3 regions of the Catenibacterium sp. GCM10023432 genome follow, and region 3 is predicted to be linked to each of the others. Evidence: riboswitches for the same ligand, from Rfam matches in the RefSeq annotation. Region 3 holds a riboswitch; each other region holds the start of a gene.

Evidence for each region. A riboswitch is a leader RNA that binds a small molecule or an ion and turns the genes downstream of it on or off. The one in region 3 is predicted to bind thiamine pyrophosphate.
Region 1: another riboswitch for thiamine pyrophosphate. It lies ahead of thiC (phosphomethylpyrimidine synthase ThiC); the one in region 3 lies ahead of thiM (hydroxyethylthiazole kinase).
Region 2: another riboswitch for thiamine pyrophosphate. It lies ahead of ACFOZZ_RS11115 (energy-coupled thiamine transporter ThiT); the one in region 3 lies ahead of thiM (hydroxyethylthiazole kinase).

The regions. Positions count from the first base shown of each region.
Region 1 covers NZ_JBHSEB010000094.1:36,449-44,716, reverse strand. The annotation lists gene metA (homoserine O-acetyltransferase MetA) at 1-512, shown strand, start outside; gene ACFOZZ_RS12070 (M15 family metallopeptidase) at 642-1,295, shown strand; gene ACFOZZ_RS12065 (NUDIX domain-containing protein) at 1,344-2,381, shown strand; gene ACFOZZ_RS12060 (glycoside hydrolase family 1 protein) at 2,500-3,969, shown strand; gene thiC (phosphomethylpyrimidine synthase ThiC) at 4,012-5,319, opposite strand; TPP riboswitch at 5,367-5,476, opposite strand; gene ACFOZZ_RS12050 (6-phospho-beta-glucosidase) at 5,677-7,101, shown strand; gene ACFOZZ_RS12045 (arginase family protein) at 7,192-7,920, shown strand; gene ACFOZZ_RS12040 (flavin reductase family protein) at 7,917-8,268, shown strand, end outside.
Region 2 covers NZ_JBHSEB010000086.1:869-9,136, forward strand. The annotation lists gene ACFOZZ_RS11105 (IS110 family transposase) at 1-614, shown strand, start outside; gene ACFOZZ_RS11110 (acetate/propionate family kinase) at 1,519-2,709, opposite strand; TPP riboswitch at 2,809-2,910, shown strand; gene ACFOZZ_RS11115 (energy-coupled thiamine transporter ThiT) at 2,956-3,501, shown strand; gene ACFOZZ_RS11120 (DUF402 domain-containing protein) at 3,644-4,207, shown strand; gene tsaE (tRNA (adenosine(37)-N6)-threonylcarbamoyltransferase complex ATPase subunit type 1 TsaE) at 4,188-4,634, shown strand; gene tsaB (tRNA (adenosine(37)-N6)-threonylcarbamoyltransferase complex dimerization subunit type 1 TsaB) at 4,627-5,232, shown strand; gene rimI (ribosomal protein S18-alanine N-acetyltransferase) at 5,223-5,660, shown strand; gene tsaD (tRNA (adenosine(37)-N6)-threonylcarbamoyltransferase complex transferase subunit TsaD) at 5,660-6,673, shown strand; gene ACFOZZ_RS11145 (redox-sensing transcriptional repressor Rex) at 6,666-7,310, shown strand; gene asnS (asparagine--tRNA ligase) at 7,316-8,268, shown strand, end outside.
Region 3 covers NZ_JBHSEB010000012.1:16,149-24,416, reverse strand. The annotation lists gene thiD (bifunctional hydroxymethylpyrimidine kinase/phosphomethylpyrimidine kinase) at 1-643, opposite strand, end outside; partial or broken gene thiE (thiamine phosphate synthase) at 695-1,264, opposite strand; gene thiM (hydroxyethylthiazole kinase) at 1,269-2,069, opposite strand; TPP riboswitch at 2,102-2,202, opposite strand; tRNA gene ACFOZZ_RS02985 (tRNA-Leu) at 2,495-2,577, opposite strand; tRNA gene ACFOZZ_RS02980 (tRNA-Lys) at 2,585-2,660, opposite strand; tRNA gene ACFOZZ_RS02975 (tRNA-Thr) at 2,666-2,741, opposite strand; tRNA gene ACFOZZ_RS02970 (tRNA-Val) at 2,749-2,824, opposite strand; tRNA gene ACFOZZ_RS02965 (tRNA-Glu) at 2,830-2,905, opposite strand; tRNA gene ACFOZZ_RS02960 (tRNA-Asn) at 2,908-2,982, opposite strand; gene ACFOZZ_RS02955 (tautomerase family protein) at 3,121-3,462, opposite strand; gene ACFOZZ_RS02950 (hypothetical protein) at 3,729-4,103, shown strand; gene ACFOZZ_RS02945 (hypothetical protein) at 4,524-4,688, shown strand; gene ACFOZZ_RS02940 (HAD family hydrolase) at 4,771-5,544, opposite strand; gene ACFOZZ_RS02935 (L-lactate dehydrogenase) at 5,597-6,547, opposite strand; gene ACFOZZ_RS02930 (class I SAM-dependent rRNA methyltransferase) at 6,631-7,833, shown strand; gene ACFOZZ_RS02925 (ATP-binding protein) at 7,922-8,268, shown strand, end outside.

The DNA of each region.
Region 1 (8,268 bases), on a different contig from region 3:
GGGCTTCACAGGCTGCTTTACATTATTATTATGGTATTGATAAGTACTTATTGAAGCATAAATTAACTGGTGTATATCGTCATCATACTAATCAAAGAAAGATGAGAAGAAAGATTTTAAGAGGTTTTGATTATCAGTTCTATGCACCACATTCACGTTATACAACTGTTTTAAAGGAAGATGTTGCAAGTAATTCTAACTTAGATATACTTGCAGAAAGTGATGATGCAGGTGTCTATTTAGTGGCTTCTAAGGATGGTTCTCAGTTCTTTGTGACAGGACATCCTGAATATGATCCAGATACATTAGATAAAGAATATAAGCGTGACAAAGAGAAACCAGATGTCATTGCAGAACTACCTAAAAACTATTATCTTGATGATGATCCGTCTCAGGAAATACAAGTAAAATGGCGTTCACATGCCTATCTCTTATTCTCTAACTGGTTGAACTATTATGTTTACCAGGAAACACCATATGATCTAAGTGATCTTCATGAACGTAAGAAATAAGCCATCTTTCTAGGCGGCTTTTTGTCACCAAAAACTATAATCATGTAAGTAAATCTTAATATTTTTGTAAGGAATTTGAGATGTTTCTTTTCAACATTTCACGATATAACTATTGTGAGGTGAAAAGAAATGCGATTATTCAAGAAATGTCTTTTAGTTCTAGGAATTCTATTACTCATATTATCAGGATATATTATATTTCGTTCAGATACTTTTATAGATGATGCTTCTACAAATCATGGCTGGAATCTTATGCTTGTTAATCATACAAATAGAATACCAGATAACTATAAGGTGATTCTTACAAAGCTAGATAATGGGAAAGAAGTAGATTCACGTATTGTGCTTGAATTATCACAAATGTTTAGAGCTGCAAGAAAAGATGATATTTATATGCAGGTGAATGAAGGATATCGATCATCTCATTCGCAACAGAAAATCTTAGATAATCGTACAGATTATTATAAGAGTAAAGGATTATTTACGATTCTTGCAAGAAGATATGCATTAAATTATGTATCAGCCCCAGGTACAAGTGAACATCAATTAGGGCTTGCAGTGGATATAGTAGGGGATTACCGTTATACAACCAATCAGTCTGCTTATAGATGGTTAGAAAGAAATGCATATAAATATGGTTTTGTGAAACGGTATCCTAAGAGCAAAACATCTATAACACATATTAAGCATGAACCATGGCATTATCGTTATGTAGGTAAGAAAGATGCCTTAAAGATGCATCAGAAAAATCTATGTTTAGAAGAGTATGTAGAGAGCCTGTAATAGACTCTCTTTTCTTTATGTTATAAAATAATATCTGGAGGTATTTTTATGGATTATATCAAATTACTTGTTGAAGATATTCATTCAGTCACAATGGCAACTATTAATAGTGAGGGTAGACCTATCACTCGAATCATCGACTTAATGTTGTATGATAAAGAAGGGATTTACTTCTTAACTGCAAGAGGAAAGAGTTTCTATCAGGAACTGATGGACCAGGAGTATATTTCCTTAACAGGACTTAAAGGAAAAGTTTCTTTTAGTTTAAGTGGTAAGGTTAAGAATATTGGGTCTCATAAGCTAGATGAGATCTTCTTAAAGAATACTTATATGCAGTCTATCTATCCAGAAGATACAAGAAAGGCATTGGATGTCTTTTGTTTATATGAAGCATCTGGCGAATATTTTGATATCAGTGATCCAGTACATATTAAAAGAGCACCTATTACTATTAATAGTAAGGAACATGCTGTTTGTTATACCATTACTGATTGCTGTATTCATTGTGGCAAATGTGAGACTATTTGTCCTCAATGTTGTATTCATAATGAAGTAATAGATGTCGCACAATGTCTTCATTGTGGGACCTGTTTAGAAATATGCCCAGCACAGGCAATTGAGTTTAAAGGTGTAAAGAAGCGTCGTAAGGAAAATGTCTGTTTAATGAATATGTGTATGATTGAAGATGATAAAGGACATGTCTTAGTTCAGAATAAAGTCAATGATTCCTACACAGGTATTACTTTTCCTGGTGGTCATGTAGAAAAAGAAGAAACATTCAAAGATGCTATGATTAGAGAAGTGAAAGAAGAAACAGGTCTTACAATTAAGAATCCATATTTATGTGGTTTATATCATTGGTATAAGCATTCTATTCATAATATTATTCTAGTCTATAAGGCAAGTGAGTATGAAGGAGTTCTTCATTCAAGTGATGAAGGAGAGGTTTATTGGATTAATAAAGAAGATTTTCTAAATCAGCCACTTGCAACAGGCATGGAGTATGTATGGGATATTGTTCATAAGCAACATCAAGAGTGTATTATGTCTAATATGGGAGAACATAAAAGAGGGGATTTATTCTAAATAATAACTTTTGATAATTTTCATATGGTGTAAATCGTTTTCATTTGATGAAAATTAATTATAATGATTTTTATTATGTATATAATACATACAGAAAAGATGAACGGAGGTAAAGGAAATGGGTTTTCCAAAAGGATTTTTATGGGGTGGCGCAGTTGCTGCCAATCAGTGTGAAGGTGCTTATTTAGAAGATGGTAAAGGTTTATCAGTACCAGATATGTTACTTGGTGGAGATGTAAATACTCCAAGAACATTCTTACCAAAGACTGATAAGACTGCGTTCTATCCAAGCCATGAAGCAATTGATTTCTATCATCATTATGCTGAAGATATTGCTTTATTTGCAGAAATGGGATGGAATGTATTCAGATTATCAATCAACTGGGGTAGAATTTTCCCTAATGGTGATGATGAAACACCTAATGAAGAAGGTTTAGCTTTCTATGACAAGGTATTTGACGAATGTAAGAAACACAATATTGAACCTTTAGTTACATTATGTCATTATGAAATTCCTTGGAACATTGTGACTAAATACAATGGTTTCTCTGATAGAAGAGTGATTGATATGTTCGTTAAGTATGCAACTACTTGTATGAAACGTTATAAGGATAAGGTTAAATACTGGTTAACATTCAACGAAATCAATATCGCATGTATGGGTGAAGGTGGAATAGGTGACCTTTATGGTTTAGGTATCATGGATCCAGAAGATGTTAACTCTGATGAACGTATTCCATTAAACAAATTAAAATCTAACCCTCAGAAGACATTTGAAGCATTACATAATCAGTTCGTTGCAAGTGCATTAGTTGTGACAGAAGGTCATAAGATCAATCCTGATTTCATGATTGGTAACATGATTGCTCATACAACTTTATATCCATTAACACCAAATCCAAAAGATATTCTTGCAGCATTTAATGAAGATAACTTCAAGAATAACTTCTGTGGGGATGTACAAGTTCGTGGTGAATATCCAACATATATGTTCAGATATTTCAAGGATCATGGTATTGATACTTCATTTATTACTGAAGAAGATAAGAAGATCATTAAAGAAGGTGTCATAGACTTCTATACATTCTCTTACTATATGTCTAACTGTGTAACAGTTGATGAAAATGCTGAAAAGACAAATGGTAACCTTGCAACAGGTGCTAAGAACCCTTACTTAAAGGCTTCTGACTGGGGATGGCAGATTGACCCTGATGGATTAAGATATACATTAAATATCCTACATGACCGTTATCCTCATACACCATTAATGGTTGTAGAAAATGGTTTTGGTGCATTCGATAAGGTAGAAGAAGATGGCTCTGTACACGATACTTATAGAATTGATTACTTCAGAGATCATATTAAAGCAATGGATGAAGCTATCGAAGATGGTGTACCACTAATCGGTTATACAACTTGGGGACCAATCGACTTAGTATCTGCAGGTACTGGACAGTATGCAAAACGTTATGGTTTCATCTATGTAGATAGACATGATGATGGAACTGGGGACTTCTCTAGAAGCAAGAAAGATTCATTCTTCTGGTATAAGAAAGTCTGCGAATCTAATGGTGCTGATTTAGACTAATATAAAAGACGTAGCTCATATATACGAGTTACGCCTTTTTTCTTATTCATCAAAGATATTTACAATTTCACCATCAAGAATACGATTCATATTCTTAACAGCACAGAAGTTACCACACATAGAACATGTATCTTCTTTTTCAGGTGCTGCTTCAGCACGATAACGTCTTGCTTTTTCTGGATCAATTGAGTATTTAAATGTTTCTTCCCAGTCCAGCTTCTTTCTTGCACATGCCATCTTATTATCTAATTCCATGGCACCAGGAATACCTTTCGCAATATCTGCCGCATGTGCGGCAATCTTAGATGCAATAATACCTTCTTTAACATCGTCTAGATTAGGCAGACGAAGATGTTCTGCAGGAGTGACATAGCATAAGAATGATGCACCATAAGTGGCTGCAATAGCACCACCGATGGCGGCAGTAATATGATCATAACCAGGGGCAATATCAGTAACTAAAGGGCCTAATACGTAGAAAGGTGCACCTTTACAGATTGTCTTCTGGATTTCCATATTAGCGGCAATCTGATTTAAAGGCATATGCCCAGGACCTTCAATCATCACCTGCACATCTTTATCCCATGCACGCTGTGTTAATTCTCCTAAAGTCACTAATTCACCAATCTGAGCCACATCAGTTGCATCAGCCAAACATCCAGCACGACATGCATCACCTAAACTCATAGTAATATCATACTCACGGCAGATATCTAAGACTTCATCATAATATTCATAAAATGGATTTTCTTCTCCAGTCATAGCCATCCAGGCAAACATAATAGAACCACCACGAGAAACAATATTCATTAAACGCTTATTATTCTTAAAACGTTCATACATAGCTCTATTAATACCACAATGAATAGTCATGAAATCCACACCATCTTCAGCATGCATTCTAACAATATCTAACCATTCTTTTGCAGTAATATCTTTTAAAGCCTTATGATAATAAACAACAGCATCATAAATAGGGACAGTACCAATAATGGCAGGACATTCTTTAGTTAATCTCTTTCTAAAAGTACGTGTATCACCATAAGAACTTAAGTCCATGATAGATTCAGCACCCATCTTTACTGCATTATTCACTTTTTCAATTTCTACATCCATGTCTTTACAGTCTCTAGAAATACCTAGGTTCACATTGATCTTAGTCTTCAACATTGAACCAATACCACTCGGATCAATAGAAGTATGATTCTTATTACATGGAATAATAGCATGTCCTTTCGCAATATGTTCACGTAATACTTCTAAATCCATAGATTCTTTTGCGGCTACAATTTCCATTTCAGGTGTAATAATACCCTGTCTAGCAGCATCCATTTGTGTTGTGTAACTCATATAAGTCCTCCTTTTGACAATAAAAAAAGGTATACCTGAGCATGTATACCTAAAAAAAACAAAATTCCTACGCCGGCATTATCCGTATCAGGTTTTATGGGTCGAAATCCGATCGTATTTCTTCTCAGCCGTCGCGTCAGCTCCCCTTTTTTTATTTGGTTGATAGTGCTATATTACATCTTATATAAATAAAATGCAACGCTTTCATAAAAAATGTTACAAAATTATTGTGAATTTTTGAACAAACAATGTAAAGATGAAACATTTTTACGAAAGTTTGTTCTCTATTTCTGAAAATTATAGAAATCATTTTCATTTCTATTTATAATTATTAGAAAGAGAAAAGGAGATAAGACAATGTTTAGAGACGACTTTTTATGGGGTGGCGCAGTAGCTGCTCATCAGTGTGAAGGTGCCTGGCAGGAAGGCGGAAAAGGAATCAGCTGTACAGATGTAGAAACAGCGGGGGACAACTTAACAGGAGCACCTAGACGTTTAACAGATGGTGTTCTTCCTGGAGAAGATTATCCAAACCATGTAGGTGTAGACTTCTATCATCATTATAAGGAAGATATCGCATTACTTGCTGAAATGGGATTCAAGGCATTTAGAACTTCTATTGCCTGGACAAGAATCTTCCCAAGAGGAGATGAAGAAACACCTAATGAAGAAGGTTTAAAGTTCTATGATGATGTATTTGATGAATTATTAAAATATGGTATTGAACCAATCATCACATTATCACATTTTGAATTACCTTGGGCACTCGCAAAAGAATATGGAGGATTTAGAAATCGTAAAGCCATTGATATGTTTGTGAAGTTCGCAAAGGTATGTTTTGAAAGATATCAGCATAAAGTAAAATACTGGATGACATTTAATGAAATCAATAACCAGGCTGATCCGACTCAGCATAACTTAATCCAGGAAGGTGCTGTATTATTAAAAGAAGGTGATGATGCTGAATATTTAATGTATTTATCAGCACATCATGAATTAGTCGCTTCAGCACTTGCAGTTAAGGCGGCTCATGAAATCAATCCTGACTTAAAGGTTGGTTGTATGATTGGTATGAATGGTGTTTATCCAGCTTCTCCAAAACCAGAAGATATGATGAATGCCTTAGGTGCTATGCATCAGAAATATTGGTTTGCTGATGTGCATGCAAGAGGACATTATCCAAACTATATCTTAAAGAAGTTTGAAAGAAAAGGATATGATTTCATTACTGAAGAGGATAAGAAGATCTTAAGTGAAGGTAAAGTAGATTACATTGGATTCTCTTATTACATGTCATTCGCAACTAAGTATCAGGGACGTAATGAAAAGACATTTGATTACTTTAGTGAAGACTTTGTAAGAAATGAATACTTAAAGGCTTCTGACTGGGGATGGCAGATTGACCCATTAGGATTACGCTGGTGCTTAAACTGGTTCTATGATCGTTATGAACTTCCAATGATGATTGTAGAAAACGGTTTTGGTGCTTATGATAAGAAAGAAGAAGATGGTACTATAGATGACCAGTATCGTATTGATTACTTAAAGGCACATATTGAAGCAATGAGAGATGCAGTCACTTATGATGGTGTTGACCTATTAGGTTATACTATGTGGTCTCCATTTGATATTGTATCTGCTTCTACTGGTGAATATGATAAACGTTATGGTTTCATCTATGTTAACTATAATAATAACCATGAAGGGGACTTCTCTAGAAGTAAGAAGAAATCATTTTATTGGTATAAACACGTTATTGAAACAAACGGTGAAGAATTATAATACTCAAGAGATAGCTGCAGCTATCTCTTTTTTAGCAGTCGGATTTGACAAGTGCTAAATAAAGATTATAATTACCTACAGGTGATAAAGATGCATAACTATGTATTTGATTTTACTCATTCCTATAAAGGGGATTATCCACAGTTAACTTATTATGATTGTAGTGACATTGAAGGAACACGTTTATTCTGTGATCAACATGCAGAAAAACAATTAAAAGAGATGATAAGCAAGAATGGTATTTCTGGTATTCATTTTATTGATTCAGGCGATTATCATTACATCACTAAATTGATGACTGATTTTATTCATGAACCTTTTGATCTTGTTTTGATTGATCACCATACAGACATGCAGTCTTCTATTGTAGGAGATATGCTCAGCTGTGGAAACTGGGCTAAAAAAGCTTTACAAAACCCTTCTCTTCATCGTTTATATTTAATAGGACCAAGTAAACATGATTTGAAATCAATGGAACGGAATAAAGTATTAAGTTTCAGTATAGAAGAACTTGAGCAAGGTGTTACTATTCCTCTTGAAACGAAATATCCTGTTTATATTTCTATAGATAAGGATGTCTTAGATGAAAGATATGCTATGACGAACTGGAATCAAGGAGAGATGTCACTGGGGATGTTAGAGGATGTATTAGCTCACTTCTTAAAAAACTGTGAAGTAATTGGGATTGATATATGCGGTGATGATCCTGATATTGATGATTATCCTACTTATATAAAAGCTGAAAGAATCAATAATCTTTCTGATGATGCACTTTATCAAACTGCTATGAAAATATTAAAAAGGAGGAAAAAGAAATGAGAAAAGATTTTGGTGCACGTGCACTTACTTATCCACAGCCTGTCTATATGATTGGGAGTTTTGATAAGAATGATCATCCTGATTTAATGAATGCAGCATGGGGTGGTATTAGCGATACAATGGAAATTTCATTGAGTCTTTCTAGCGGACATAAAACAGTCCAGAACATCTTAAAAACACAGGCTTTTACTGTCAGTATTGCAGATGAAGATCATGTAGTAGAGTGTGATTATGTGGGCGTTGTATCAGGGCATAAGGAACCCAATAAACTAGAAAAAGCAGGTTTTACTTATACGCCATCCAGTAAAGTACATGCACCTATTATCAATGAATTACCTATATGTCTAG
Region 2 (8,268 bases), on a different contig from region 3:
GAAAACATATTGATTGGATAAATACAATTTCTTTTAGTGAACCATTACTTCAAGATACCTTAAAAGAATATATGATTGAATATAATCATTTATGTGATCGTGTAGAGACTTTGGATAAACAAATTGAAGAAGTATCATTAAAAGAGGAATATGTAGAAAAAGTGCAACAGCTACAATGTTTAATTGGTATTAAAACGCATACTGCACTATCTTTGATCGTGGAAACAAGTGATTTCAATCGTTTTAAAAAAGGAAACATATATTCGGCATATTTAGGCTTGATTCCTGGAGATGACTCATCAGGAGGTCATGTAAATAAGCTTGGAATCACCAAAGCGGGGAATAATCACTTAAGAAAACTACTGGTTGAAGCAGCACAAGGTTATACACGAGGGAAAGTGGGATTTAAATCAAAAGATTTGAAAGCGAGACAGGAAAAATGCAGCAGTGAAGTAGTAGCATACGCGGATAAAGCCAATGAAAGATTGAGAAGAAAATACTATCGAATGATTTTGCGAGGTAAAAAATATAATGTAGCTAAAACAGCTATCGCAAGAGAACTTGCATGCTTTATATGGGGTATTATGACAGATCATATTGATTTATGTAGTTGATTATAAAAGGACTTAAACTTATTAGACAACATTTTTGATTGTCGTTAATAAAATTAATATTTAGTAACAAAAAAGAATCGAGGCTATTGGACAGGAAATCTCTATAAGAAGATGGTTAAAGTTATTCAAGACTAATCTATGTAGACACTTTTTATTCCAAAGATTTGATTCACGACCATAGACAAAGAAACTTGCGGCGAAACCATTGACCTGAGGTAACCAATCCACGTATAACAGAGTGGCCAACCGCCGATAAATCTGTATAGAAGTTTCTTGTCCTATGTCCTTGATTTAAAAAACAGAATAAAATGAAAAAACGGAAAAAACGAAAATCAAAGAAATGTGTTATTTCCACTTGACAATCGTCATTTCATAACAGATTGGAATTATTCTGGTTATGCCCAGGTGAACAATAAAGGAACTTACTATAAAGTAGTGAATGGTAAACGTGTTTAGAAGAGTGCTTAGGCACTCAATGGTATTAAGTTAAGCGACTAAATACCAAAAACCTCTTTGATTTTAAAATCAGAGAGGCTTTTTTATTTTTCACCAAGTTTAAGAAAAATATTGCTACTAGATTATCAAATTTAGCTTAACATCAGATTTTCTAATTCTTAAGAAACTGGAAAAGTATACATTCAAGATAAAGGAAATGGCATCTGTGATTCTTAGAACGATTGTGGATACAGAAATCTTCAATATCTAAATTGTATGAGCTATGCCCATTTCAATTCAGGAAGCATATTACGAGTATTGTTATGGGATTTTTTTGAATAAGTTAACCTCAAGCAAAAATTTACTTAAAAAGAGCGATTAAATATAAAAATAAGTAAAAAAGTCCTCCAGGTGTATGAATACCTGGAGGACATTTTTGTTAGTCTTTATAGAAAACTGAAGTAGTTTCTTATAAGTTTAATAATTCTTTTGTATCTCTAGCAATAACTAATTCTTCATCAGTTGGTACTACAAATACCTTGATCTTAGATTCAGGTGCAGAAATTAATCTTTCGCCATGACCTTCTACATTAGCCTTATCATCTAATACGATGCCCAATGCTTCTTTTACTAGATCAATAATTGCTTCTCTTGCAATAAAGCTGTTTTCACCAATACCAGCAGTGAATGAAATTGCATCAACATGTCCAAGTTCTACAAAATAAGAACCAATATAATCAGCAACACGTTTTCTAAACATATCAAAAGCTAATTTTGCTCTTTGGTTACCTGCATCCTTTGCATCAATGATATCTCTCATATCACCAGATACACCAGATACACCTAATAAACCAGATTCCTTATTTAACATTTTGAATACAGTCTTCATATCATATCCAAGATTTTCAATTAAGTGGTCTACAACTGATGCATCAATATCACCGGAACGAGTTGCCATCATGACACCAGCAAGAGGTGTAAGACCCATAGAAGTATCAATAGACTTACCGTCTTTTACAGCACAAAGTGAAGCCCCAGCACCTAAATGACATACAATGATATTAGCATGTTCAGGATTACCTAATAATTCCTGAGTACGCTTTGAAACATAGTAATGAGAAGTACCATGTGCACCATATTTTCTAATCTTGTTTTCTTCATAGAACTTATATGGGATAGGGTAAACTGCATTTTCAGGCTTAATAGAGTGATGGAATGCTGTATCAAATACTACAACAGCACCTGCAGTAGGAATAGCTTCCTTAAATGCATTGATACCGATAATATGTGCAGGGTTATGAAGTGGTGCAAGTGGTGATAATTCATCAATCTTAGCGATCACATCATCATCTACAACACAAGAACTATCGAAATAAGGACCACCCTGTACGACACGATGACCAATACCTTTGATTTCATCTAAACGTTCAACAATCTTTTTTTCAATTAATGTATCAAGTAATACCTGTACAGCTTCCTTGTGAGTAGGAACTGCAAAAATCTTCTTGTCTTTAGTACCATTGTACTTGATAGTGAAGATTGAATCTTCCATACCGATTCTTTCGATAATACCAGAAGTGATAACACTTTCAGTATCCATTTCAAATAACTGGAATTTCAATGAAGAACTTCCACAGTTAACTGCTAAAACTTTTGACATGCTTATATCCTCCTAAACACCCCTATTATAAACAGAAACCCCTAACATTTCTACTATAAATTTAGATTACGTGACAAAAAGAATATTCTGTAATATAATTATTACTGCCAGGGGCGCATTTATTGCTGAGATAGGTGAAAGCCTTGACCCTTAGCATCTGATCTGGGTAATACCAGCGTAGAGAGGCCGCACTTTTTTAATGACTTCTTTGCGTCATTTTAGTCATTGGAAAGGGGAGATTATAAAATGAATAAGAAGACATTATCCACTAGAGCAATTGCTTATGTTGCGTTATTTATTGCTATGCAGTTAGTTCTAGAAGTACTATTTAAGGTGATTCCAGGACAGCCACAGGGTGGTTCTATTACTTTAAGTTTATTACCAATCGTACTTGCAAGTTATTTAATGGGTGCACAATATGGAATTATTGTCGGTGTTGGTGCCACTGCTATGCAGTTTGTATTAGGTCTTGCTTCATATTATGGACCTTGGTCTGTTGTATTAGACTATCTTGTACCATTATCAGCACTTGGTATTGCAGGTTTTATTCCTAATTTTAAATTAGGCAAGACTGAAGTTTATACAGGTATTTTTGTAGGAATGATCCTTAAGTTCATTTCACATTTATTATCTGGTGCTGTATTATTTGTAAGTTATGCACCTAAGAACATGAATCCTTGGGTTTATTCATTCTTATACAACATTGGTTATAATGTAGGTACACTTATTTTAACTTATGTAGTGTTTGCACTTATTTATCCAAAACTTCAGAAAGCATTTAAGGCTATTTAACAGTGGGAAACCACTGTTATTTTTTATTTTGAACAGAAAACGATAACTTAAAAAGGCTTTATTTAGCAAAAAACAGGTGAGGTTTATGTACATTTCACCTGTTTTTTGCTATTATATTCGATAGGTTGAAAGAGGTTTGATTATGAAGAATTCATTAGTGGGGCAGGATGTGCTCATCCATTGCTATAAACATGACGGTAAGCCACATCGTACGTGGTCACGCTGTAAAATATTAGAAGAAACAGATCGCCATTTTATCGGTATAAATAATAATACATTAGTTACAGAATCAGATGGTCGTTCCTGGGTCACTAAAGAACCAGCTATCTGTTATTTTCCTAAGGATAGATGGTATAATGTAATTTGTATGATCCGTAGTGATGGTATCTATTATTATTGTAATATTGCCTCTCCTATATTATATGATGGAGAAGCACTTAAGTATATTGATTATGACCTTGATTTAAAGGTATGGCCTGGCTATCGTTATAAAGTACTAGATGAAGGTGAATATGCGGCTCATCGTATTAAATATCAATATTCAGATGAATTAGATGAGATATTCCATGAACAGCTCAATCGTTTGATTGTGATGACGATGAATGCATCTGGTCCTTTTCGTGCAGGATTTGCCCAGGAGTGGTATAATAAGTATCAGCAGATGATGAAAAATAGAGGAACTAAAAATGATAAACTTAAAAAATGAAGCTGAAATGATTGCTTTTGGTAAACGTATAGGAGAAACAATCTTTCCCCATTCTATTATCACATTAACAGGGGATCTAGGGTCTGGTAAGACTACATTCACAAAAGGAATTGGACAGGGACTTGAAATCAAGAAGATCATCAATTCTCCTACTTTTACTATTGTGAAGGTTTATTCTGGACGTATGACCCTTTATCATTTTGATGCATATCGCCTAGAAGGGGCAGATGATGATTTGGGATTTGAAGAGATGTTTGAAGATGATGGCTTATGTGTGATTGAATGGCCACAGTTTATTGAAGACATTATTCCAGAAGAAAGATTAGAAATAGAAATAATAAAGAATGAAGATGAAACACGTTCTTTAAAGCTTCATCCTATTGGTGAAAAGTATGAGAACTATGTGAGGGAGGTTACACATGATTAGTTTAGTGATGGATACATCAAATAGTTATTTAGCTGTAGGCTTATTTAAGGATAATATGTGTCTAGAAGCCTTCCAGGAAAAAGGTTCTAGAAGACAATCAGAAAAAGCAATTCCTTCATTAAAGGAAGTACTTGATCGTCATCATATTGCATTAAAGGATGTGAATGAGATGATTATTACATCAGGACCTGGCTCTTATACAGGTGTCAGAGTTGCAATGACTATCGCAAAGACACTTGCTGCAGTGTCTGATGTAAGAATTAAATCTGTGAGTTCGTTAGCCGCTTATGCAGGTATGAATCAGGCACTAAGTGTTATTGATGCAAGAGGACACAAGGTCTTTGTTGGTGTTTATGAAAATGGTCTTCCTTTAATTAAGGAACAGGTCATGACTTTAGAAGATTTTACCCTATTACGTGCTGAATATGAAGACTTTGAACTTGTAGGTGAAGTAGGCTGTCTTGGGTTAGATGAAAAAGAATGTGATCTTTGTGCTAATATTTATGCATTAGGACAGATGGCTGATCCAATCAAGAATGTTGATCTATTAGTACCAACTTATATTAAAGATGTTGAGGCTAAAAAAGCATGTTATTAAGAGAAATGCAGGAAGATGATCTTGATGAGATTGAAAGACTAGAAGGGTTATTATTTACCCCTGCCTGGTCTAAAGAAGATTTTCTTCATGAACTAAAAACAAATGATTATGCCCATTACTATGTTCTTGTAGATGACAAAATTGTTGGTTATGCAGGATTCTGGTATGCTTATGAAAACTGTGAACTAACTACAATTGGTATTGATCCAAATTATCAAGGAAAAGGCTTTTCTAAGTTATTGATGGATTATGGATTAAAAGAAGGACATAATAAGGGGTGTATTAATTATAGTTTAGAAGTGCGTGTATCAAATGAACGTGCGATTTGTTTATATAAGAAGTATGGCTATGAGATATGTGCTATACGTAAAGATTATTATGCAGACCATGAGGATGCTTATCTCATGGTAAGAAAGGAGGAAAAATAATGGCTGTTATTCTAGCTATTGAATCAAGCTGTGATGAAATGAGTGTTGCAATCTTAAAGGATGGAAAAGATTTATTAAGTCATGTTGTTGCATCACAGATTGATATCCATAAACAATATGGTGGGGTTGTTCCTGAAATTGCCAGCCGTAAACATGTTGAATGTGTCAGCACTGTTTTAAAGGAAGCATTAAGACAGGCAGAAATCTCTTTAGAGGAGATTGATGCAATTGCAGTCACAAAAGGACCAGGACTTGTAGGTTCTTTGCATGTTGGTATGCAGGAAGCCAAGACATTGGCTATTTATTTAAACAAACCACTTATTGGTGTACATCATATTGCGGGGCATATTTATGCTAATGAACTAGTGAATGATATTGAATATCCTGCAATGGCTCTTGTTGTTTCAGGAGGACATACAGAACTTGTTTATATGAAAAAGGAATTCTCTTTTGAAGTCATTGGTACAACATTTGATGATGCAATTGGTGAAGCCTATGACAAGGTAGGACGTGTTCTACATCTTCCATATCCTGGAGGACCTGTTTTAGATAAAATGGCGCATGAGGGAACTCATAGCTATACACTTCCAAAACCACTTGATGATGGAAGCTATAACTTCAGCTTCAGTGGCTTAAAGAGCGCTGTCATCAACTTAAAGCATAATGCAGACCAAAGAGGAGAGGAAATCAATGGCAATGACTTAGCCTGCTCATTCCAGGATGTGGCTATGGATACGATTACTTCTAAAGCCCTAGCTGCTGCTCATGATCTTGGTGTAAAGCAGATTATTGTAGCAGGTGGTGTGAGTGCGAACAAAGGTCTCAGAGAAAAAATGAGTACAAGTGATATTCCTGTTATTTTTCCACCAATGAAGTATTGTACAGATAATGCAGCAATGATTGCATCTGCTGCAAGTATCATGTATAAATACAATATGTTTGCCCCTTTGGACTTGTCTGTTAAGCCAGATTATGACTTAGAGGCGGAAAGTGTAGGAGACAACTATGAGTAATGAAAAGAAACAGAAAATTTCACGTGCGACGATGACACGTTTTCCTGTTTATTTGAAGGCTTTAAGAGTTATGGGACATAAAGGCAAAGAGAACTTCTTATCGAGTGAACTTGCGGAAGTTACTCATATCCAGGATACGACTATCCGTCGTGACTTTGGCTTTTTGCCTCAGAAGAATACACTGGGCAAACGAGGTTATGGTTATGATACAAAAGAGATGATTGAAACACTCAGTGACTTTTTAGGTTTAGGACTTGATGAACCAATTATTTTGATTGGTGTAGGTAACTTGGGATCAGCTATTTTGAAATATAACCGCTGGAAATACACAGTTGGACAGATTGTCTGTGCTTATGATAAGGATGCTAATATTGAAGGCGAACGTTTTGGTGTCAAGATTCATAAGAGTGATGATTTGGAAAAAACATTCCCTAAGGACTGTAAGATTGCGATTCTTGCGATTTCTGATAATGTTCAGGAAATGGTGGATCGTTTAGTGGCATTAGGGATTAAAGGCATTGTAGACTTCACCCACTCTCATTTTATTGTGCCTCAGGGAGTAGAGGTACAGAATGTGGATGTCGTTGTAGCAATACAAGAATTAGAATTAAAGATGAAATCAAATACAAAGGAGTAAGAAGGATGTTTGAATTTATGACAGTAAGAGAACTTTATGAAATCTGTCGTGCAGATAATGCTGTAGAAACAGATAACGTAGAGTATGTTGAATTAGAAGGATGGGTAAGAACAAATAGAGATAGTGGTAAACTAGGATTCATCGCATTAAATGATGGTTCTTATTTTAGAAATTGTCAGGTTGTTTATTTAGAAGAAAAATTAAAGAACTTTGATGAAGTTTCACATATCGCAACTGGTTCAGCTATTCATGTATTAGGTAAGTTAAAATTAACACCTGATGCAAAGCAGCCATTTGAAGTAGAAGCCACTGAAATTATTCTTGAAGGGGACTGTGATAGTGATTACCCATTACAGAAGAAGAGACACTCTTTTGAATTTATGAGAGAAATCCCTCATTTAAGACCAAGAGCAAATTCATTCTATGCTATCTTCAGATTAAGATCTGTATTATCTATGGCTATTCATGAATTCTTCCAGGATCAGGGATTCGTCTATGTACATACACCAATCATCACATCTAATGATGGTGAAGGTGCTGGAGAAATGTTTAGAGTAACAACTATTGATGATACTGATTTCTCTAAGGATTTCTTTGAAAAAGAAGCCTACTTAACAGTAACAGGACAGTTACATGTAGAAGCATTCGCTATGGCATTTAGAGATGTTTATACTTTTGGACCAGCATTCAGAGCTGAAAACTCAAATACATCAAGACATGCGAGTGAATTCTGGATGGTAGAACCAGAAATCGCATTTGCAGACCTCGAAGATGATATGTGTTTAATTGAAGAAATGGTTAAATACTGTATTCAGTACTGCCTAGATAATGCTCCAGAAGAAATGAAATTCTTTGAACAGATGGTTGACCATGACTGTATCAACCGTATCACAAAGGTTAGAGATTCTCACTTTGCACGTATGACTTATACAGAAGCTATTGATCATTTATTAAAGGC
Region 3 (8,268 bases):
TCGCACTTGATAAAGTACATCCCGTACCATGTGTATTACTGTTGTATATTCTATGTCCTTTAAACCAAGTACCTTTTTCACCATTGTATAAGTAGTCATTGGCGTCATTTAATTGATGTCCACCTTTGACTAATACAGCACAATGATATGTGTCATAGATCTTCTTAGCCGCTATTTCCATATCTTCTACAGTCTTCACTTCCATATCAGTGAGTACTTCTGTTTCTGGAATATTAGGTGTAATGACTTCTGCGATAGGAAGTAGTTCTTCTTTTAATGTAGAGATAGCTTCATCACTAATAAGCTTTGCACCACTTGTAGCCACCATGACTGGATCTACTACAATATGCTTTGCATCATAATGTTTCAACATTTCTACAATAGTATGAATCAGTGCTTTAGAAGACACCATACCAATCTTAACAGCTTCTGGATAGATATCATCAAATACAGCTCTAATCTGGCTTTCTAAGAACTTAGGAGTCACATCCATAATATCTGTCACACCCGTTGTATTCTGGGCTGTGAGGGCTGTAATAGCGCTCATACCAAATACTTTATTGGCAAGCATTGTCTTTAAGTCTGCTTGTATTCCTGCACCGCCACTTGAGTCACTACCGGCAATAGTTAAACATGTATGCATTGTTTCATAAAGTGCATCTACACGCTTCTTCAAATCAATAGTTGCCTGTTTGATATGCTTCTGACCAAATAAAGCACTAATAACCGCAATACCATCAATACCTGTATCTTTAAGTAATAAGCAATTATCATAACTGATTCCACCAATCGCAACCATTGGTAGATCCACTGTTTCAGTCATTTCTTTTAAACGCTTGATACCTAATACTTCTGCATCATCTTTAGAAGATGTAGGGAAAATAGCCCCTACACCTAAATAGTCTGCACCTTGTTCTTTCGCAATTCTTGCTTCTTCTATAGTATGTGCACTTACACCAATGATCTTATCTGGACCAAGTATTTCTCTTGCCTTTATGCACGCCATATCATCCTGACCTACATGAACACCATCTGCATCTATTTCCTTAGCAAGCATGACATTATCATTAATAATAAATGGTACATCAAATAAACGACATAGTTCTTTAATATTCTTTGCTTCTTCATAGAAAGAGGCTTCATCCAGGTCTTTTTCTCTTAGCTGAAGACAAGTAGCACCACCCATTAAAACATCTCTTACTTGCTCATAGAGAGTCTGTTCTCCTGTCCAATGGCGATCAGTGACAGCATAGAGTCTTAACATGTCATTATTGAACTTCATATTTACCACTCTTTTCTAATTCTTCATCAGTCATATTGAATAATGCATCAATTAAATAAGTACGAAGTGTTGCATTACCTTCACCTTCTTTTAATTTAGATGCACCAATTTCACCTGCAATACCCATGGCCATAACAGCAGCCGCTGCACTATCTACACTATTTTCTACTGTTAAGAAACAGCCTAAGATACCTGATAACATACATCCAGTACCAGTAATAGCACTCATTTCCTTACATCCATTATTGATCATATAGCACTTATTACCATCAGTGACATAATCTACAGGACCAGTCACAATAATAATAGTATTCAATTCTTTTGCGAATGCTTTGATATCATCAATGAGATCATGTGAGTTCTTCTGATCTTCTGCAGATGCATCAACACCTTTAGTATGACCTGAACCAGCCATTAAAGTCTTGATTTCTGAAATATTCCCTTTGATGGCATCAAAATGAATCTGAGCGAGTAGATCCTTACATGTATTAGTACGTAAATCAGTAGCTCCTGCACCTACTGGATCTAATACAGTAATATGCTGACATGCATTAGATGCTTTACCTGCTTCAAACATAGAAGCAATCTTAACCTGATTGAGAGTACCAATATTAATATTTAATGCATTACTGATAGAAGTCATCTGAGCCACTTCTGTAATCTCATCTGACATAATAGGACTGCCACCAATAGCTAAAATCGCATTGGCAACATCATTCACTGTTACATAGTTTGTAATGTTGTGTACTAATGGTTTTACTTTTCTTAACTTCTTAATGTAATTCATATTCTTTTCCTCCATAAAAAAGAGCACGCTGAAAGAGGGTGCTCATAAATTCCTACGTTGGCATTATCCAAATCAGGTTTCATGGTCAAGACTTATGTCTACTCTCAGCAAATTAGCTCCCATTTCAATTATAATAATATGGTAAAACAATCAGTTACAAAATACAAGTGATTTCATAATTGAGGATAACATAGTGTATCATCTTTGTGACATTATATGTTTACGTATTGTGTATATCTTATTATAGTATTATAATAGATTACGCATTCTGTTATAGCTTCCCAAATATCTGAGATATCTCTATTAATGAGCTTCCCCTCATTAAACATCTCTTCTATAACAGGATGCAATCTACCAGTAATGGTAGATTTTTTTATTTTAAGGCATAAAAAAAACACCGAATATATCGGTGTCTGCATTCAGAATGGTGCGGGTGACAGGACTTGAACCTGCACGCCGAAGCACTAGATCCTAAGTCTAGCGTGTCTGCCAATTTCACCACACCCGCATCAAGATGGTGACTCGCAGGGGATTTGAACCCCTGACCCTCTGATTAAAAGTCAGATGCTCTGCCATCTGAGCTAGCGAGTCACTAATGGTGCCGACTAGAGGAATTGAACCCCCAACCTACTGATTACAAGTCAGTTGCTCTACCAATTGAGCTAAGTCGGCAAAAAAATGGTGGAGGTTAACGGGCTCGAACCGCTGACCCTCTGCTTGTAAGGCAGATGCTCTCCCAACTGAGCTAAACCTCCGTATATGGTGACCGGTACGGGATTCGAACCCGTGAATGCATGCGTGAAAGGCATGTGAGTTAACCGTTTCTCCAACCGGCCACTGGCGCTTGAAGAGGGATTTGAACCCCCGACCGATCGGTTAACAGCCGATTGCTCTACCGCTGAGCTATTCAAGCACTTCAGAATGCTTGTTTATATTACCATGCAGATACACCTTTTGCAACCCTTTTTTTGAAAAAAATGCATTTTTTCGTATTTCTTATTCTAACCACCTGTTTTCAAACAAAAAAAATAAGATTTTGCAATGCAAAATCTTATTCGTATACACCACCATGACCCCATTTTTCAAATTCAGATATAGTAACATACTGATTAGAAGCTGGAATCTTAGTGATTTTTACTAATGCTTTAGTAAGTTCAGCTACAAACTGTTCCTTCTGTTCATCTGTATAATGACCTTTTAAGTATAATGTGATCATCATACAATTTGTTTCCTGGCCTTTAAAATAAATGAGCTGATTATCTTCAATATGAATCATGAATGTATCTACTGATTCACCAGGAAACATTGTAATTAACTTTCCTACAGTAGTTTTTAATTCAACTTCCTGAGAAAGAGTCAATGTCTTGTTTGTACGTAATGCTAAATATGGCATGTTTCATTTCTCCTTTACAATTCATGTTATGCATTATTATACAACCTTTTTAAAAGATTTACTATATTTATGATTAAAGTGGTTACGGATAATTCAAATACAGAATATAAATCGACCAAAGGACATAAAGTTATATTTTGAATCTATATTTAGCATAATCGCATTATAGATATTAGTTATTATGTCCGAAGGAGAAATTTATTATGAGAAAATGGGTAAAACCTTCAGTTTATGAAGAAAACTTAGCTTAAAATCAAAATGTAGCAGTGAGTGCCTGCATTGTAGGTAAGATTCAATGTCAATATCCTGGTAATGGTTCGACAAATGGTCAAGATGTATTTGATGATTATAATGGAGAACAATCTGAATGGTATACAGACAGTGAAGGTGAAAAACATGGTATTTGTGGTAATGATGCAGATATTTCATTTGCTGGTGCAACAGGTTCAGGTTATGAACAAAATAATGGCATAACTGATACAAGCCGTCCTATTTATAGTATTTCAGGATATACTCCCGCAGTAGGAACTTATTACTATGTTACCTGGAAGAGTAAGGATCTAAGTAAAGGAATCGAATATATTCATAAAGGTAGATTAAAAATCACTCAGATTGATACAAACAGACCTAACCATTCATAATGGCTCTCAACACAGAACAATTTGTCCTGTGTTTTTTTATGAGCTTGCAATTCATTACATATATACTTTTAATTAGGTATACACAAATATACATTTAAAGTAAATACATAATATTCATGTGTTTACTCAGAGTTTATTTATGAATTTTCACAAAAAGACATTTTCAAGCATAAATACTCATGGATTAGACCTGCACCAGCTGCAGAAAATTATTTAGTAAATCAGAGTGTTAGAAATGGTCCTTGTATTGCAATCGCATGTAAAATAGATGCAGCCAATGATTATGAAAAAAGTATAGGTCTATGGGGTGAAAATGGTGGTTACAACAATAACTTTGAAGGATACGTATTCCATAGTGAAAAAGGATGTGGGACTGCTACTAATAACGCACTTATTGTACAGAATGGTGAAGTAATTGGAATGAAAGAAATCAACAACCAAGTTGGAAGTAATGATTTAAATTGTACTATGTATACAGATGGCACATACGAAACCAAAGCTACTAATATTGGTTTTGTAGCTGGTGAGGTGATTTATTGGACAACTGAATCAACATCATCAGGGAGTTATTCAGTCAACTGGTAACTCAAGCAACCACTCATAAGACTTTCAACACAGAACATCCGTTCTGTGTTTTTTTATACTAAAAAAAGATGGTCTCCCATCTTTAAATAAGCTTATGATCTAAACAGTAGTGATAGACCCCATCTTCTGATACAGATAAGCAGATATCATCCGCAATAGCCTTCACATTATCAGTCGCATTACCCATTGCGACTCCTGTACCCACTGCTTCCAACATTTCAATATCATTTGTACCATCTCCAAAAGCGATAGCTTCCTCTGGTGTAAAATGATAATACTCTAATACCTTATGTATACCATTACCCTTTCCACCACCTGCTGGAATAATATCTACCGCCCTATTCCACCATGCTGTAATTTGTGCTCCTTCTACATCCTTCATTAATGCATCATATTCATTCTCATATCCACCACACATGATTTGATAAATATCTTCATTCACAAAACTATCAAAGTCTTCTGCTACATTCACTTTCTGTTTAGAGAATGCATAATAATCATCTAAGTCTTGATCTGTTCCATTGGCTTTACTATCATCTTTACTTGCAAGTGAAACAAATCTATTAATAGAAGAAGCATTCTCTATAATTCTTAATACATCCTCATGTGGAATCGGATGACTATATAAAACGTGTCCTTCCTTATCAAAACAATAAGACCCATTAAAAGAAAGTATGGCATCAAAAGTCACTCCTTCAAAAGCAGGTACACTTAAAGGATGTCTTCCTGTCGCAATACATACCTTTATATTATTAGCCTGTAATCTCTGTAATGTTTCTATAGTAATATCAGAAACACTGCGTGTTTCCATATTGCTTAAAGTTCCATCAATATCAAAAAATGCAATCTTAATCATACCAAATCCTCCATGTATCCATTCTAACATAAAAAGAGAGGTTTACCCTCTCTTAGTCTAACTGTTGACAGAAATCTTTCAGAACTTTATATGATTCCTCGAGTGCTTTCTGCTCATCTTCTTTCATATTTATTTCTACTATTTCTTTAGCTCCTGTCTTATCAATAATAGTAGGAACACTTAAGAAGATATCATTCATACCATACTGACCATCTAAATGAACAGATACTGGATAAATTCTATTTTCATTAAAGAGAATAGATTTCAAAATTGCGGTAGTTGCTGCCGCAATACCATAACATGTATTACCTTTACGGTTAAAGATCTGCCATCCATCTTCAATAACAGCATGTCTTAATGTTTCCTTAGTGGCATCCTTAGTACGTTCCGCATTATCTTTTAATACATCTTCTACACTCTTACCACCAATAGTTGCACTAGACCATGTCACCATTTCTGAATCACCATGTTCACCACATACATATGCTGATACACTCTTTGCATCTAAATGATACATATCAGCTAAACGACAAGATAATCTTGCACTATCAAGAGTTGTACCACTACCAATAACCTGGTTCTTTGGTAAGCCTGATTCCTTCCAAGTAATATAACTCATAATATCTACTGGGTTAGATACGACAATAAAGATACCATTAAAGCCAGACGCCATTGTAGAATTTACAATAGACTTAATAATCTTAACACTTGGTGCTAACATCTGTAAGCGGTCATGAGAATCTTTAGGCATTGGTGCTGATGCTGTAATGATGACTACATCTGCATCCTTACAATCAGAATAGTCCCCTGCTTTTACTTTAATATTTCTATTCATGAAGTAAACTGACTGCTGCATATCTAATGCTTCACCATATGCTTTTTCTTTATTAATATCAATTAATACAATTTCTTCACAAAGTCCCTGGTTAATAATTGAGTAGGCAGTTGTAGCACCTACATTACCTAAACCAACAATAACTACTTTAGAATCCTTAAAACTCATATTATTTTTTCCTCCTTGAATCGTTAATATTGTAGCACAACTGTCCTATCAAATGTATAATAATGACCAAGAGAGGTTCGAATATGAAAACAAAAGTACTTTTAAAAAAGGGTGAAGGCCGTACTATTAATGCAGGCGGTTTATGGATTTATGACAATGAAATAAAAGAGATACATGGACATTTCAAGAATGGTGATATTGTAGATGTATATGCCCATAATGAGTATCCATTAGGTAGAGGTTATATTAACCAGAATTCTAAGATTAGAATTCGTTTAATGACTAGAAATATTGATCAGGAGATTGATTCTGATTTCTTACGTATGAGATTACAGAATGCCTGGGATTATCGTAAGAAGACAGTGGATACTTCTAGCTGTCGTATTGTGTTTGGAGATGCTGATTTCTTACCAGGTCTAGTGATTGATAAGTTTGAGGATATATTAGTTGTACAGTCTCTCGCATTAGGTATTGATGCCTTTAAGGAAGAGATTGTAGAACTTATGAAGGATATTCTACTACAGGATGGCATTACTATTAGAGGTGTCTATGAACGTAGTGATGCCAAGGAACGTACTAAGGAAGGTATGGAAAGAGTCAAAGGGTTTATTGGTGAACCTTTTGATCCTCATATTGATATTGTAGAGAATGGTGTTAAGTATCATATAGATGTTGCAGAAGGACAGAAGACTGGTTTCTTCCTTGATCAGAAATATAATAGACTTGCAATACAGAAATTATGTAAAGATGCAAAAGTATTAGACTGTTTTACTTATATTGGTACTTTTGCATTGAATGCAGGTATTGCAGGAGCTCAAAGTGTTTTAGGTGTGGATGCATCTCAGTTTGCGGTAAATCTTGCGAATGAGAATTCTAAGTTTAATGGTTTAGAAGATACTGTTAAGTTTGAGTGTCATGATGTATTTGATTTCTTACCAGAATTAGAGGCTCAAGGAGAGTTATTTGATATGGTGATATTAGATCCCCCTGCTTTCACAAAGTCTCGTGCATCTATTAAGAATGCGATTAAAGGCTATCGTGAGATTAATATGAGAGGTATGAAATTAGTAAAAGATGGTGGATATCTGGCTACATGTTCATGTTCTCATTTTATGGACTATGATACATTTACTAAAACTATTGGACAGGCTGCAAAGCTTGTACATAAGAGATTAAGACAGGTAGAATTTAGAACACAAGCTGCAGATCATCCTATTTTGTGGAATGGTGATGAGAATAGCTATTACTTAAAGTTCTATATCTTCCAGGTGGTTGATGAAAAGTAAGAAAAGATGATGACTCGACACGAGCCATCATCTTTTCAGTTATATATGTGATATAACATAAATAGTTATAAGGAAGGGGCTGAGATGAATGATTAAACGTGAACTCTATATGAAACGCATCCGTCCGTTCATTGGATTAGACCTTATTAAGGTAATAACCGGAATTCATCGTTGTGGGAAATCTGTTATGTTAGAGTTGATTAAACAGGAACTTATAGAATCAGGTGTTAATCCAACACAGTTTATCTCCATCAACTTTGAAGACTTAAGCTATTCTCATTTACAGACAGCCAAATCTCTTCATGATGAAATTACCAATCGTGCCAAGGAAATCGGTGGTAAAGTTTATCTTTTTTTCGATGAAATTCAAGAAGTGAAAGATTGGGAGAAGTGTATTAATTCTTTTCGTGTTTCATTGGACTGTGACATCTATAT